3 regions of the Streptomyces sp. CNZ301 genome follow, and region 2 is predicted to be linked to each of the others. Evidence: riboswitches for the same ligand, from Rfam matches in the RefSeq annotation. Region 2 holds a riboswitch; each other region holds the start of a gene.
What was found. Region 2 has a riboswitch for cobalamin ahead of EV375_RS12075 ((2Fe-2S) ferredoxin domain-containing protein). Riboswitches for the same ligand answer to the same signal wherever they lie in the genome.

Region 1: it holds a riboswitch for cobalamin, as region 2 does, so the genes downstream of both, metE (5-methyltetrahydropteroyltriglutamate--homocysteine S-methyltransferase) here and EV375_RS12075 ((2Fe-2S) ferredoxin domain-containing protein) in region 2, are expected to answer to the same signal.
Region 3: it holds a riboswitch for cobalamin, as region 2 does, so the genes downstream of both, EV375_RS12800 (ribonucleoside-diphosphate reductase subunit alpha) here and EV375_RS12075 ((2Fe-2S) ferredoxin domain-containing protein) in region 2, are expected to answer to the same signal.

Annotation. Positions count from the first base shown of each region.
Region 1 covers NZ_SHLG01000001.1:1,379,082-1,383,792, reverse strand. The annotation lists gene EV375_RS06235 (cytochrome P450 family protein) at 144-1,520, opposite strand; cobalamin riboswitch at 1,920-2,110, shown strand; gene metE (5-methyltetrahydropteroyltriglutamate--homocysteine S-methyltransferase) at 2,273-4,618, shown strand.
Region 2 covers NZ_SHLG01000001.1:2,818,446-2,823,156, forward strand. The annotation lists gene EV375_RS12065 (EamA family transporter) at 1-252, opposite strand, end outside; gene EV375_RS12070 (LysR family transcriptional regulator) at 420-1,292, shown strand; gene EV375_RS12075 ((2Fe-2S) ferredoxin domain-containing protein) at 1,464-1,907, opposite strand; cobalamin riboswitch at 1,945-2,134, opposite strand; gene EV375_RS12080 (AraC family transcriptional regulator) at 2,493-3,494, opposite strand; gene EV375_RS12085 (ATP-binding protein) at 3,929-4,369, opposite strand; gene EV375_RS12090 (hypothetical protein) at 4,446-4,709, shown strand.
Region 3 covers NZ_SHLG01000001.1:2,999,505-3,004,215, forward strand. The annotation lists gene mctP (monocarboxylate uptake permease MctP) at 1-829, shown strand, start outside; gene EV375_RS12795 (GNAT family N-acetyltransferase) at 909-1,409, shown strand; cobalamin riboswitch at 1,447-1,631, shown strand; gene EV375_RS12800 (ribonucleoside-diphosphate reductase subunit alpha) at 1,765-4,233, shown strand; gene EV375_RS12805 (ribonucleotide-diphosphate reductase subunit beta) at 4,233-4,711, shown strand, end outside.

The DNA.
Region 1 (4,711 bases), 1.4 Mb from region 2:
CGGCCTTCCCGTCCAGAAGGCGAGGTTCCCTGTCGTTGCGCCGGCCCGGTGAAGGACACCGGCGCAACGGTGGGGAGCCTCGCCTGTTCCATGCGGTGCGCCGGGCAAGTGCCGCCCGAGCGCGTGGTGATGTTCCTCGCCGGTCACTCCGCCCCGGCGACCTCGAACTTCAGCGAGCGGATGCGGTTGTCGAAGCTGGAGGGCACCAGCTCCGGCAGGCCCGCGGCCCGCATGGCGACGGAGTCGGTGAGCAGAACCCTGAAGAGCGCCTTGAGTTCCTGCCGGGCGAGGTGCGCGCCGAGGCAGTGGTGAGGCCCGCCGCCGCCGTAGCCGAGGTGGGGGTTGGGGTCGCGGGTGATGTCGAAGGTGCCGGGGTCGGTGAAGACCGCCTCGTCGCGGTTGGCGGAGGCGTAGTACATCGCCACCGTCTCGCCCTTGCGGAGTGTGCGGCCGCCCATGACGTGATCGGTGCGCAGCGTGCGGCGGAACTGGATGATCGGCGTCGAGCACCGCACGATCTCCTCCACGGCGGTGTCCGCGTACTTCTCGAAGTCGCTCTCCCACAGCTCACGTTGTTCCGGGTTCTCACTGAGCAGAGAGAGTCCGTGTGAGATCGCGTTGCGGGTGGTCTCCACTCCGGCGACCATCAACAAGGTGAAGAACGCACCGAGTTGGCGGTTGCCCAGGCACTGTCCGTCGACGTCGGTGGTGACGAGCGCGGAGACGAGGTCGCCGGTGGGGTGACGCCGGCGCTCCCGCGCGAGCATGGCGATCATGACGTGCATGCGGGCCAGAGCCCGCAGACCCTTGCCGGGAATGCGGAATTTCGCTCCTGCTCCGCGCCGTACGCCGATGTTCTCCGAGGCGTCGTTGAGCTGGGCGAGGATACGCGGCCGGTGCTTCTGCGGGATGCCCATCATGTTGCACACGACCTCGCAGGGCACGAGGGAGGCCACGGCCGTCACGAACTCCCGGGAGGGCTGCCGCACCGCGTTCCCGACGACGGTCGCGACGACCTCCTCGATGTCCTTCTCGGCGCCCGCCAGCAGCCGCGGGCTGAACGCCCGGGAGATGATCTTCCGCAGCTTGGCGTGGTCGCGGCCGTCCACGTTGACCATGGACTCCCCGAAGAGGGCCTTCACCCACGGCGCGGGATGCGGCGTCGTGACCCCCGGGGCGCTCCCGAACACGGCGGCGTTGCGGCTGGCCTCCTGCACGTGCTCGTGCCTGACGAGAGCGTAGAACCCCGGCTGCTGCCGCTTGCGCAGGGCGTGCTGGGGATGTGCGAAGTACGTGGGCGTCTCCCGCTCGCGCAGCACGGCGAACGCCTGGTGCCGCTGCTCGTGCGGCAGTTGCCAGAACCGCGGGTCGGCGAGGTTCGTCTGCGGCGGCAGGCCTGCCGCCTCGAAGGCTTCGGCCGCCTCCGAGGCCTCGGTCCCGTCCGTGGCGGCCGCGGGGGAGGGGACGTGCGGTGCGGCCGCGGCCCCTGCCGAGGACGCGGACGCGGTGTGGGGTGGCATGGTCATCGTCTCCAGTCGTCGTGGAACGGGCCGCCCCGTCCGGCCTGCGCACCGGCGGGCGGTGAGTCTCCGGCAGCAGCTTGGGACCGGTGGCCCGCTCCACGCCGTGCGCCACACCGCCGCGACCCGGACGGCCCTGCGCTCCGTCCGTGTGGAGCGGCTCTTCACCGGCACGGCCGGCGCGCGCCGCGAGGGGCCGCCCACGCTGTTCACCCGTGGCTCGCGCCCGGGACCCCGCGTGACTTCGCTCCCGCCCGTAGTGGCCCGTCGCGGTGCGTTCTGCCGCCCACGCCCCCCGGAACACCTCCCGGCCGGGCAAACCGCTCCGGCGCATGAGGTCCCCCTCACCCCGGTGGCCTTTGCCGGCGCCGTACCTCCTCGTACGCTGGAGACGCAGTCGGTTCGGCCTGTCCGCCAGACAGGTACGTCGCAAGAGGGAATCCGGTGAGACTCCGGAACTGCCCCGCAGCGGTGAGTGGGAACGAAAGCCGTCACACGCACTGGGTCCGAGCGGACCCGGGAAGCGACGGCCGGTAGGAGCCCGTCCGTGGATCACGGACGCGGTGTGCCCGCGAGTCCGAAGACCTGCCACTGCCCGCGTGCGCGCCTCGTACGCGGCGATCTCGGTGACCTCGAGGGCGGGTCGGCGGTACAGGTGAGCAGCACGCGGTGAGCGCGCGTGCCGCCGCGTCGCCTCTCCTCCTCGCCCCGTGCCTCTCGGGTCACCGGCGAGACTCGCGAAGGAGAGTTGAGTGACACCGAAATCCCAAGGTGCGGCGTCGAGGACGTCCACGAAGCCCCGCGCCACCGTCCACGGGTATCCACGGCAGGGCCCCGGCCGTGAGCTGAAGAAGGCCGTCGAGGGCTACTGGAAGGGCCGCGTCACCGCCGACGCCCTGCGGGAGACCGCCGCGGGGCTGCGCCGCGGCAACTGGCGGCAGCTGAGGGAAGCCGGCGTGCGTGAAGTGCCCACCGGCGACTTCTCCCTCTACGACCATGTGCTGGACACGACCGTCATGGTCGGTGCAGTCCCCGAACGCCACCGCGACGCCGTGGAGGCGGACGCGCTGGACGGCTACTTCGCCATGGCGCGCGGTACCCAGGACGTCGCGCCGCTGGAGATGACGAAGTGGTTCGACACCAATTACCACTATCTCGTACCGGAGTTGGGGCCGGACACCGTCTTCGCCGCGAACTCGGCGAAGCAGACCGGCGAGCTGTCCGAGGCCGTCGCCCAGGGGCATGAGGCCAGGCCCGTCCTCGTCGGCCCCGTCACGTACCTGCTGCTCGCGAAGCCCGCGCCCGGCGTGGCCCCGGACTTCGAACCCCTGACGCTGCTGGACCGGCTCCTGCCGGTGTACGCCGAGGTGCTCGCCGACCTCCGCGCGGCCGGGGCGCGCTGGGTTCAGCTCGACGAGCCGGCGCTGGTGGCGGACCGCACGCCCGCCGAACTGAACGCCGCGGCACGCGCCTACCGGGAGCTGGGCGGGCTCACCGACCGGCCCGCGCTGCTGGTGGGCTCCTGCTTCGACCGGCTGGGGGACGCGCTGCCCGTACTCGCCAGGGCGCCCGTCGAGGGGCTGGCGGTGGACTTCACCGGTCCCGCCGCCGCGAACCTGGAGGACCTGGCGCGCGCCGGCGGGCTGCCCGGCAAGCGGCTCGTCGCGGGAGTCGTCGACGGACGGAACGTGTGGATCAACGACCTGAAGAAGTCGCTGTCCACACTGGCCTCGCTGCTGGGCTTCGCCGACCGCGTCGACGTGGCGCCGTCCTGCTCGCTGCTGCACGTGCCGCTCGACGCGGCGGCAGAGCGCGGCGTCGACCCGCAGGTCGCCCGCTGGCTCGCCTTCGCCCGGCAGAAAGTGGAGGAAGCCGTCGCCCTCGCGACGGGACTGCGCGAGGGAACCGACGTCATCGCGGGACTGCTGCACGCCAACTCCTCGGCTCTCGCCTCCCGTTCGTCGGCCGCGCTCACCCGCGACCCCGCCGTGCGGGCCCGCACCGAAGCCGTCACCGACGCCGACGCGCGCCGCACCGCGCCCTACCCGGAGCGGGCAGCGGCGCAGCGGGCACGGCTGAAGCTGCCGATGCTTCCGGCGACCACCATCGGCTCGTTCCCGCAGACCGGTGAACTGCGCTCCGCGCGCGCCGACTTGAGGGCCGGACGGCTCGACGCGGAAGGCTACGACAGGCGGATCGCCGCCGAGATCCGCGAAGTCCTCGCCTTCCAGGAACAAGCGGGACTGGATGTGCTCGTGCACGGCGAGCCCGAACGCAACGACATGGTCCAGTACTTCGCGGAACGGCTGAACGGCTACGTCGCGACGCAGCACGGCTGGGTCCAGTCCTACGGCACCCGCTACGTGCGTCCCCCGATCCTCGCGGGTGACGTGTCACGTCCCGCGCCGATGACGGTGGAGTGGACGCGCTACGCCCAGTCGCAGACCGCACGGCCCGTCAAGGGCATGCTGACCGGCCCCGTCACGATGCTCGCGTGGTCCTTCGTGCGTGACGACCAGCCGCAGGCCGAGACCGCACGCCAAGTGGCCCTCGCCCTGCGCGACGAGGTCGCCGACCTGGAGGCCTCGGGCACCGCCGTCATCCAGGTCGACGAGCCTGCGCTGCGCGAGACGCTGCCCCTGCGGGCGCAGCGCCGCCCGGAGTACCTGGCGTGGGCGACGGAGGCGTTCCGCCTGGCCACCTCCGTCGTGCGCGCGGACACCCAGATCCACACGCACATGTGCTACGCGGAGTTCGGCGACATCGTCTCCGCCATCGCGGACCTCGACGCCGACGTCATCAGTCTGGAGGCCGCCCGCTCCCACATGCAGGTCGCCGGTGAACTGGCCGCCGCCGGCTACCCGAACGAGGTCGGCCCCGGCGTCTACGACATCCACTCCCCGCGGGTGCCCGACGCGCACGAGGTCGCGTCGCTGCTGCGCAAGGGGCTCGGCGCGATCCCGGCGGAGAGGCTGTGGGTCAACCCGGACTGCGGTCTGAAGACCCGCGCCTGGCCCGAGGTACGCCGGGCGCTGGAGCACATGGTCGAGGCGGCGCGGACAGTGCGCGCGGAGACCGCGGGCGCGGGCCGCGGCTGAGCACGCGTGCGTTCGGCGCGGTGCGGCACCGGTCCGGTCCGCCGGGACCGGTGCCCCGCACAGCGCCGAGGACGCACCATGAGCCGACGACGC
Region 2 (4,711 bases):
CAGTCCGATCCGCTCGATCGCCGCGTACAGGGACAGGTTCATCCCGGCGAACACCAACGCCAGGCCCAGCACCGGACGCCACTGTGCCGCTGTGAACCGGCGCAACCGCGGCCGGCCGACGGCACCGAGCACGGCGGCGGCCACCCACTGGCGCACCGCCACCACTCCGACCGGCCCGAGCACGGGGAAGCCCAGCGCCGCGACGGCCGCTCCGCTCTGGTTGGACAGTCCGCTGCCCAGCATCAGCGCCATCCCACCCCAGCGCCCCGGACGGCCGGGACCGCGCACGTCCGCGGCCTGCGATGCGGCGGGAGTCGGGGCGACGGATACAGCAGAGGACGCAGGCTTCATGCCCACACGATGGGACGCAAGGCGGCATACGCAAAATGCATTCGCTGCCCCGTCTATACGCTGGACGCATGGATGACGCCCGGAAGACGGTCGGCGCGCTGGAGCTGAGACACCTGCGCTGCCTGATCACCATCATCGACACCGGCAGCTTCACGGACGCCGCCCATGAACTCGGCATCTCCCAAGCCGCCGTTTCACGGACCCTCACCGCTCTGGAAAGCGTGCTCGGAGTGCGGTTGCTGCACCGCACCAGCCGCTCCGTCGCCCCCACCACCACGGGTGTGCGGGTCCTGGCCCGTGCGCGCGCCCTCCTCGCCGGCGCCGACGAACTCGTCCGCGAAGCCACCACCGGCCACACCCGCCTCCACATCGGCCACGCCTGGTCCGCATTCGGCCGCCACACCACCGAATTCCAGCGCCGCTGGCACGAACAGCACCCCGAGACCGAACTGCGTCTGGTCCGGCACAACAGCCCCACCGGCGGCCTCGCCGAAGGACGGTGCGACCTCGCCGTCGTCCGCGCCCCGCTGGACCTCACCCCGTGGTCATACGCGCTGGTCGGCCACGAGGCCCGGTGCGTTGCGTTGGCATCCGACGACCCTTGGGCCCGCCGTCGCAGCATCCGTCTGGACGAACTCTTCGGCCGGACACTCGCGATCGACCGCCGCACAGGGACGACCACCCTGGACCTCTGGCCCGGAGACGTTCAGCCAGCCATCGAGTACACCCACGACATCGACGACTGGCTCGCCGCCATCGCGACCGGTCGCTGCGTCGGTATCACCCCCCAGGCGACCGCCGCTCAATACCGCCGCGACGGCATCACCTACCGCCCCCTGCGCGACGCCGCGCCCGTCCCCGTCCACCTCATCTGGCGCACCCACGACACCCACCCGGCCGCCCACACCGCCATCGCTCTCGCCACCGACCTCTACCGGTAGACGCCGAGGTCATCGGCGCTGCCTCGTTCCGGCACCTCCGCACGAGAACCGTCCAGGACCGTAGTGCGCTCGTTCAGGGCGTGGACGTCTCAGCGACCGCTGCGACGCCGATCAGCCTGGCTGCACTCCACCGCACCTGAAGTGTCTCCGCGGCGGCGAACGAGGGCTGCCTCACGGCCCCTGGTCACGGATCGGCGACGCAGCGCGGCGATCCCCGGCAAGCACCCGTCGCGGCGGCGTGATGAGGTGCAGGTCAAGGATCTCCGGCCGCGGAGCGACGCCCGGACCGCCCACCCGCACCCAGGCCGTGACGTCCTCGGTCGCGTCCAGGCTGTTGACCAGCCCCAGCCAGACGGGTCGGGCGCCGGCGGCACGGCCGTCGGCGGAAGGCTGTACGACGATGACGTTGGCCTGGTCACATACGTCCAGGCAGTCGGACACGCGAACAGGTGCCTCCTCCCGCAGGCGAGCCGTCTGCGCCGCGTGATCCAGACCGGTCACCTTGGGACTGCCGCAGCAGCAGTCCCGGCACACGACTATCCGGCACGGAGCAGGGCCGGCCGTCTCCGCTGCCTCCGCTTCGTCGGATGTCTCGTCGACCGATGCCTCGGGCACGTCGAACCCTTCCTCTCTCCGGGGAGGTCCGCCCCGGTACGTCGAGGTGGCGACGGCGTGAGTCTCCTGGCTCTCGGGTCAAGGCTCGTCCCGGCCTTCCCACCCGCCTCGGGCAGTGGCCTGTCGGGGATCCGCTCGCCGATCACAGTGGCGGGACCGCGCCGGATTCACACCGGCTTCCTCGGACCGCCGTCGCCATGACATCGGCCATCATTCCATCCAGGTGCTGCCCACCCCCGAGGGGCGCCATCAGTCCCAGCGTGCTCGCGTCCCCCATGGCAACCGCTGCGAGGGGCGAGGCCCGGCTGGTCCCAGACTTCAACGAAGGGCTGCGGCAAGCGATGCGCAGCAGCGAGGGAGAGGGGTGCTCGACAGACGTCACCTCCGCGCTGAAGCCGCGACGCTGAGTCCCGACGACCTGCTGACCTGATCCCGGAGGGCGCTTCCGGGCAGACGAGTACGTCGCGCCTTCAGGCCTCTCGGTCGTGGACGGGCACGCGCCGCTGCTGCGGCCCCGTGTATGCGCCCTGCGCCCGGGGGACGGCTGCGCGGTCATCGGAGTTGGGACTGTTGATACCCAGTCATCTAGCCCTGTCCGCACGGCCTCTGAGCGTCTGCGGTGTCAGTGTCCCCCTCATGCCGCATTTCGCGCGGGCTTATCCCGAAGCGCTTCCGGAACGCAGTGCTGAGTGCGCTCGGAGAGGAGAATCCCGACGCGTACGCCAGGTCCGTGATGCTCACGTGCTGATAGGCGGGGTTCTGCAGGCGTTCCCGTATCAGCCTGAGGCGCTCCTCGCGGATCAGCTCACGGGGCGTGGTGCCGGCGCGCTGCAGTGCCAGCTGAATCTGCCGCAGTGACCATCCCAACGCACGTGCCATCGCTTGGCCGTTCAGACCCGGGTCGCCCGCGTGCTCGCGCACATGGCGGCGCACCATGGCCTCCACCTCGGCCAGATGCTCCGGCGCATCCGGGCGGTCATCGCCCGCGACAAGCATGCACAACAGCTCGACGATCCGGTCGGACACCGCATCGAACTGGCTGGTGGTGAGGGTGTCCCGTTCCTCGTGCAGGCTGGTCACCATGTCCCCGACCACGCGGCCCAGGCCTGATGCCAGGTCAAGCCCCGCGGTCACCGGGGATTTCCGGTTCAGCCGGCTGTCCACCTCGTGAGCAGGGATGGTCATGCTGAGTCCCTCGTAACGATCGTAGAGAGTCTGGTACGACCCGTTCACCGGGATCAGGCCCGCGGTCCCGGGCACCATCTCTGCTTCCTCGCCGTCCTGACGGTGCACAGCCCTCCCGGAGAGCATGATCACGAACCGGTAGTCCTCATCCGGGTGCTGACGTACCTGCTGCGGGGTCCGGAGGTATCCGAGCTTGTCCGACCAGCACTTCGCGAGCTGATAGGTATCCGTCTGCTGGCGGATCGTCCCGGCACGGAAGGAGTCGCCGTGCGGGAACCTCAGGTCCATCCGACAGTGGACGGACGAGACGTGATCGGTCCAGAAGTCGGCGCGCTCACGCGGCGCCACATCCCCGATCGACGACGAGTTGACCACATAGGTCCCTCTGGTCCTCTCAAACACCCTTCATCGCTCCCTCACTGCCGTTGACCTGGTGATGGAAGGGGTGTTCACCACAGCACCCGGCTGGCAGGACCGTGGCAAAAAATCACAGCCGCAGCGTAGTGCTGGGTTTCCGTCGTGTCCGCCGAATCCAACGGAAGGGGCTACGTAAAAGGCCGTTCCATAGGCTCGGCAACGAACTACGCGCTGCCCGGGGATCTCCCCTCGGAGAGCCCCGCCGGGTCTCGCTCAGGCAAGGAGCCGGCGTGGCGGGGATGCGGACAGGGGCGACTCTTCTGTGACCAACCGGGCAGCTGCTGAGGACCCTTGTGTGGTGTCGTCGTACCGCAGCCGACGTTCGCAGCAAGTCGAAGCCGGCCTCATCGTTGTCGGCGACATCTCGCGGTGAAGCTCAGCAACTCCAACTTGCCACCTCTGCCAGGGGATTGGCGTCCTCATCTGGTGTGGCGGTCCGGATGGGGCTGTGGAATCCCTCCGGACGCAGGTCGATATGGGAGGTCGGCCCATGTCACGCTGCCTTGACCATTCTCACGGGCCCGGACTCCCCATGTTTCCGAGAAGGCCTTGACCAGTAGCAGCCCGCGCCCGCTCTCCTCTTCGGACGCGGCAGACCGCAGGCGCTGTTCCTTCGACCGGCACCCTTCGTCTGCGACCTCGACACGCAGTTGCATCCCCGTCACGCGCAGTCCGTAGCCGATCTCCACGCTGTCGGTGTGGAGCACGGCATTGGTGAAGAGTTCGGAGATCACTAACTCCGCGTCTGTGCAGACGTCTTCATGAGCACCCCACTCGCGCAACCGCGCCACGACACATCGCCGTGCCTCGGAGACGAAAGCGGGGAGCGCCGGCAGCTGAAACGCGTCCTGAAAGGTCACAGCGGCTGCCTCACGGCGCTGTGCTGATCGTGGACCATCGGGGACAGAAGCCACGGCGTGAATTCCAGGATCAGTCATGTGCGTCGCCGCCAGCTTGGCTGCACTGCAGCGCGGGAGTGAGCAGGAAACCCACGGGCCGGCACAGATCAAACAGATGGCGCGTTCCACCATGAGCCCCGAGTACGGTCTCGGGACCGGGGTCACAGACATCGGCGCCCATCGCATCGCGGGCGAAGACGCAACCAGTGACGCGGTTGTCCTTGCCGAAGAGCATCACAAGGTGGGCTCTGCTGGACAGGTGGGTGCCGAGTTGGAGCGGGAACCGGTCGACTGCGCGTAGGT
Region 3 (4,711 bases), 180 kb from region 2:
CGCGCTCGCGCTCTTCATGTATCCGCACTCGGTCACGGCGACGCTCTCCAGCGGCAGCCGCAACGTGATCCGCCGGAACACCACGATCCTGCCGCTGTACTCGCTGATGCTGGGCATGCTCGCGCTGCTGGGCTTCATGGCGATCGCCGCCGGGATCAAGGTCGAGAACGGGCAGCTGGCGATTCCGCAGCTCTTCGAGAACATGTTCCCGGACTGGTTCGCGGGCGTCGCGTTCGCCGCCATCGGCATCGGTGCGCTCGTACCGGCGGCCATCATGTCGATCGCTGCCGCCAACCTGTTCACCAGGAACATCTACAAGGACTTCCTCCGGCCCGATGCGACACCGGAGGAGGAGACCAAGGTCTCCAAGATCACCTCGCTGCTTGTGAAGGTCGGCGCCCTGGTGTTCGTGCTCGGCATGGACAAGACGGTGGCGATCAACTTCCAGCTGCTGGGCGGCATCTGGATCCTCCAGACGTTCCCGGCGCTCGTCGGCGGCCTCTTCACGCGCTGGTTCCACCGGTGGGCGCTGCTGGCGGGCTGGGCCGTCGGCATGCTCTACGGCACGATCACGGCGTACGGCGTCTCGTCGCCGGTGCAGAAGCACTTCGGCGGCCCCAACGACATCATCCCGGGCATCGGGGAGATGGGGTACATCGGCCTGACCGCCTTCGTGCTCAACGCGGTTGTCACCGTCGCGCTCACGTTCGTGCTGCGGGCCGTGAAGGCCCCGGAAGGCGTCGACGAGACGCAGCCGTCCGACTACACGGCGGACGCCGGGGACCCGGGCGTCAAGGAGGAACTGCCCTCGCCGACAGCCGCCTCCTGAGCCCGTCGACCAGCCGAGGACAGGTCCGCCGCACCCCACTGACAGACCCGTTGTCAGTGGGGTGCGGCATGCTCGCTCCATGGACATCACCATCAGAGCGGCGCGGGACGAGGAACTGGAGGACGTCGGCGAGCTGACGGCGCGGGCCTATCTCGAGGACGGGCTGCTGGACTTCGGTGAGGACGACCCGTATCTGGCGGTGCTGCGCGCCGCACGGCGCCGGGCACACCACACGGAGGTGCTCGTCGCACTCGACACCGCCTCGGAATCGGTGCTCGGCGCGGTCGCCTTCGTCGGGAACGGCGGGGAGTACGCGGACCTGGCCCGCACCGGCGAGGGCGAGTTCAGGATGCTCGCCGTACGGCCCGAGGGGCGCGGGCGTGGCGCCGGCGAGGCGCTGGTGCGGGCATGCGTCGGCCGGGCCCGCGAGTTGGGGCTGGAGCGGCTCGTGCTGTGCAGCCATGAGCGGATGACGACGGCGCACCGGCTGTACGGGCGCCTGGGGTTCGTCCGCGCGCCGGAGAGGGACTGGCAGCCCTATCCGAGGATGTGGCTGCAGGCCTTCAGCCTGGAATTGTGATCCGCGACTCCCCCGGCACAACATGTGGGGGCGAGTAGCGCATCCCGCTACTAGATGTATGCTCGTGCTCGCTGCCGCGCAGGGGAATCCGGTGCGAATCCGGAACTGTCCCGCAACGGTGTGCGATGTGCTGCTCTGCTCTGCCCGGTTGCTCTCTTCCGGCATGAGCTGCGATGGGCCGTCGTCGCGAGTCCGAGTACCTGCTGGTCGCGTCGAAAGACGTCCGGGTCCCGAGGGTTGGGCCGGTGGACGCCGCGAGGACTGCCGCGTCGCCGATGCGGCACACCTTTGTGCGCCCGCTTGTGCGCTCTCCCGGTGACCCGGTACCTGATCCGAGCGAGGGAGAGCACATCCCGTGACCATCGCACCCGCACCACGAGCCACGGCCCGGAGCGCGCCCGCAGCCACGCCCCGGCAGGCGCCGCCACCGGCCGACGACGGCGCACTGCTGCGCACCCTGACCGAGCTGACCGCCGACCTGCCGGGCACCGAGGCCGTGCGGGTCGCCGAGGCGGTGCTGCGCGGAGGGCGGCAGGGCGCCGGCGAAGCCGAGTTGCGGGCGCTCGCCGCCGAGGAGGCGGCCGGGCTCGTCGGCGAGGAGCCCGCGTACTCGCATCTCGCGGCCCGGCTGCTCACCCTCGCCATCCGCGACGAGGCCCGCGGCCAGGGCGCGGTGTCCTTCTCCTCCTCCGTCGCGACGGGGCACCGCGAGGGCCTGATCGCCGACCGTACGGCCGAGTTCGTACGGGCGCACGCCGAGCGCCTGGACGCGCTGGCCGAGGACGCGGTCGCGGGCGGGGCGGACGACCGCTTCGGCTACTTCGGGCTCCGCACGGTTCACTCGCGCTATCTGCTGCGCCACCCCACAAGCCGGCAGGTGATCGAGACACCGCAGCACTTCCTGCTCCGCGTGGCCTGCGGCCTGGCCGCGGACGAGTCGGCGCGGGCTGCCGACGAAGTGGCGGAGCTCTACGCGCTGACGAGTTCGCTCGCCTATCTGCCGTCCTCCCCCACGCTCTTCAACTCCGGTACGCGGCACGCCCAGATGTCCTCCTGCTACCTGCTGGACTCGCCGAAGGACGAACTCGACTCGATCTACGAGCGCTACCAGCAGGTCGCACGGCTGTCCAAGCACGCGGGCGGCATCGGGCTGCCCTACTCCCGCATCCGTGCACGCGGTTCGCTGATCCGCGGCACCAACGGGCACTCCGGCGGCATCGTGCCGTTCCTGCGCACCCTGGACTCCTCCGTCGCCGCCGTGAACCAGGGCGGCAGGCGCAAGGGGGCCGCCTGCGTCTACCTGGAGACGTGGCACGCGGACATCGAGGAGTTCCTGGAGCTCCGCGACAACACGGGCGAGGAGGCCCGGCGCACGCACAACCTCAACCTCGCGCACTGGATTCCGGACGAGTTCATGCGGCGCGTGGAGGCCGACACCGACTGGTCGCTCTTCTCGCCGGCCGACGTGCCGCGGCTCACCGACCTGTGGGGCGAGGAGTTCGACGCCGCCTACCGCGAAGCCGAGGCGGCGGGCCTCGCCGTGCGGCAGGTGCCCGCCCGTCAGCTGTATGCGCGCATGATGCGCACCCTGGCGCAGACGGGGAACGGCTGGATGACGTTCAAGGACACCTCCAACCGCACCGCCAACCAGACCGCCGGGCCGGGCCGCATCGTGCACTCCTCGAACCTGTGCACGGAGATCCTGGAGGTCACCGACGACGGCGAGACGGCCGTCTGCAACCTGGGGTCCGTCAACCTGGCCGCGCACCTGAGCGAGTCCGGTTCCGGCGAGATCGACTGGGAACGCCTGGACGCCACCGTCCGTACGGCGGTGACGTTCCTCGACCGCGTCGTGGACATCAACTTCTACCCGACGGATCAGGCGGAGCGCTCCAACTCCCGCTGGCGGCCCGTCGGTCTGGGCGTGATGGGCCTCCAGGACGTCTTCTTCCGGATGAGGCTGCCCTTCGACTCCGAAGCGGCGCGCGAGCTGTCCACCCGGATCTCCGAACGGATCATGCTCGCGGCCTACGAGACCAGCGCGGACCTCGCCGAGCGGCACGGGCCGCTGCCCGCCTGGCACGAGACACGTACGGCGCGCGGCGTGCTGCATCCCGACCACTATCCGCACACCGAGCAGACCTGGCCGGAGCGCTGGTCCGCGCTGCGCAGCCGCATCGCCCGGACCGGGATGCGCAACGCGCTGCTCCTCGCCGTCGCGCCGACCGCCACCATCGCGGCGATCGCCGGCGTGTACGAATGCATCGAGCCCCAGGTCTCCAACCTCTTCAAGCGCGAGACGCTCAGCGGGGAGTTCCTGCAGGTGAACGCCTATCTGGTCGCGGAGTTGAAGCGGCTCGGGCTGTGGGACGAGCGCACCCGTGAGGAACTGCGCGAGTCCAGCGGCTCGGTGCAGGACATCCAGCGGATTCCGGAGGACGTCCGCCGGCTCTTCCGCACGGCCTGGGAGCTGCCGCAGCGTTCCCTGATCGACATGGCCGCCGCCCGCACTCCCTACCTCGACCAGAGCCAGTCGCTGAACCTGTTCATGGCGGCGCCGACGATCGGCAAGCTCAGCTCGATGTACGCCTACGCCTGGAAGAGCGGCATCAAGACCACGTACTACCTGCGGTCGCGCCCGGCGACGCGCATCGCCCGCGCCGCGGGCGGCACCGGTACCGGCACCGGCACCCGCACAAGCACGAACACCGAGACGGAGACGGGGACGCCCCCCGCCGTCCCCGGCCGACGGGCGGCGACGTCCGGAGACGACGCGGTCACCTGTTCCCTGGAGAACCCCGAGTCCTGCGAGGCATGCCAGTAATGACAAGCGCCGAGAACACCCGTAGCGGCCCCGCCGGGAACCTGCTCGACCCGGGCTTCGAGCTGACGCTGCGCCCGATGCGCTATCCCGCCTTCTACGACCGCTACCGCGACGCCATCAAGAACACCTGGACCGTCGAGGAGGTGGACCTGCACTCCGACGTCTCCGACCTCGCCAAGCTGACCCCGGGCGAACAGCACATGATCAGCCGTCTCGTCGCGTTCTTCGCCACGGGTGACTCGATCGTGGCGAACAATCTCGTGCTCTCGCTGTACAAGCACATCAACTCCCCCGAGGCGCGCCTGTACCTCTCGCGTCAGCTCTTCGAGGAGGCCGTCCACGTCCAGTTCTATCTGACGCTGCTGGACACGTATCTGCCGGACGTCGACGAGCGTGCGGAGGCCTTCGCCGCCGTCGAGAACATCCCGTCCATCAGGGAGAAGGCGCAGTTCTGCTTCCGCTGGATGGCGGCGCTGGA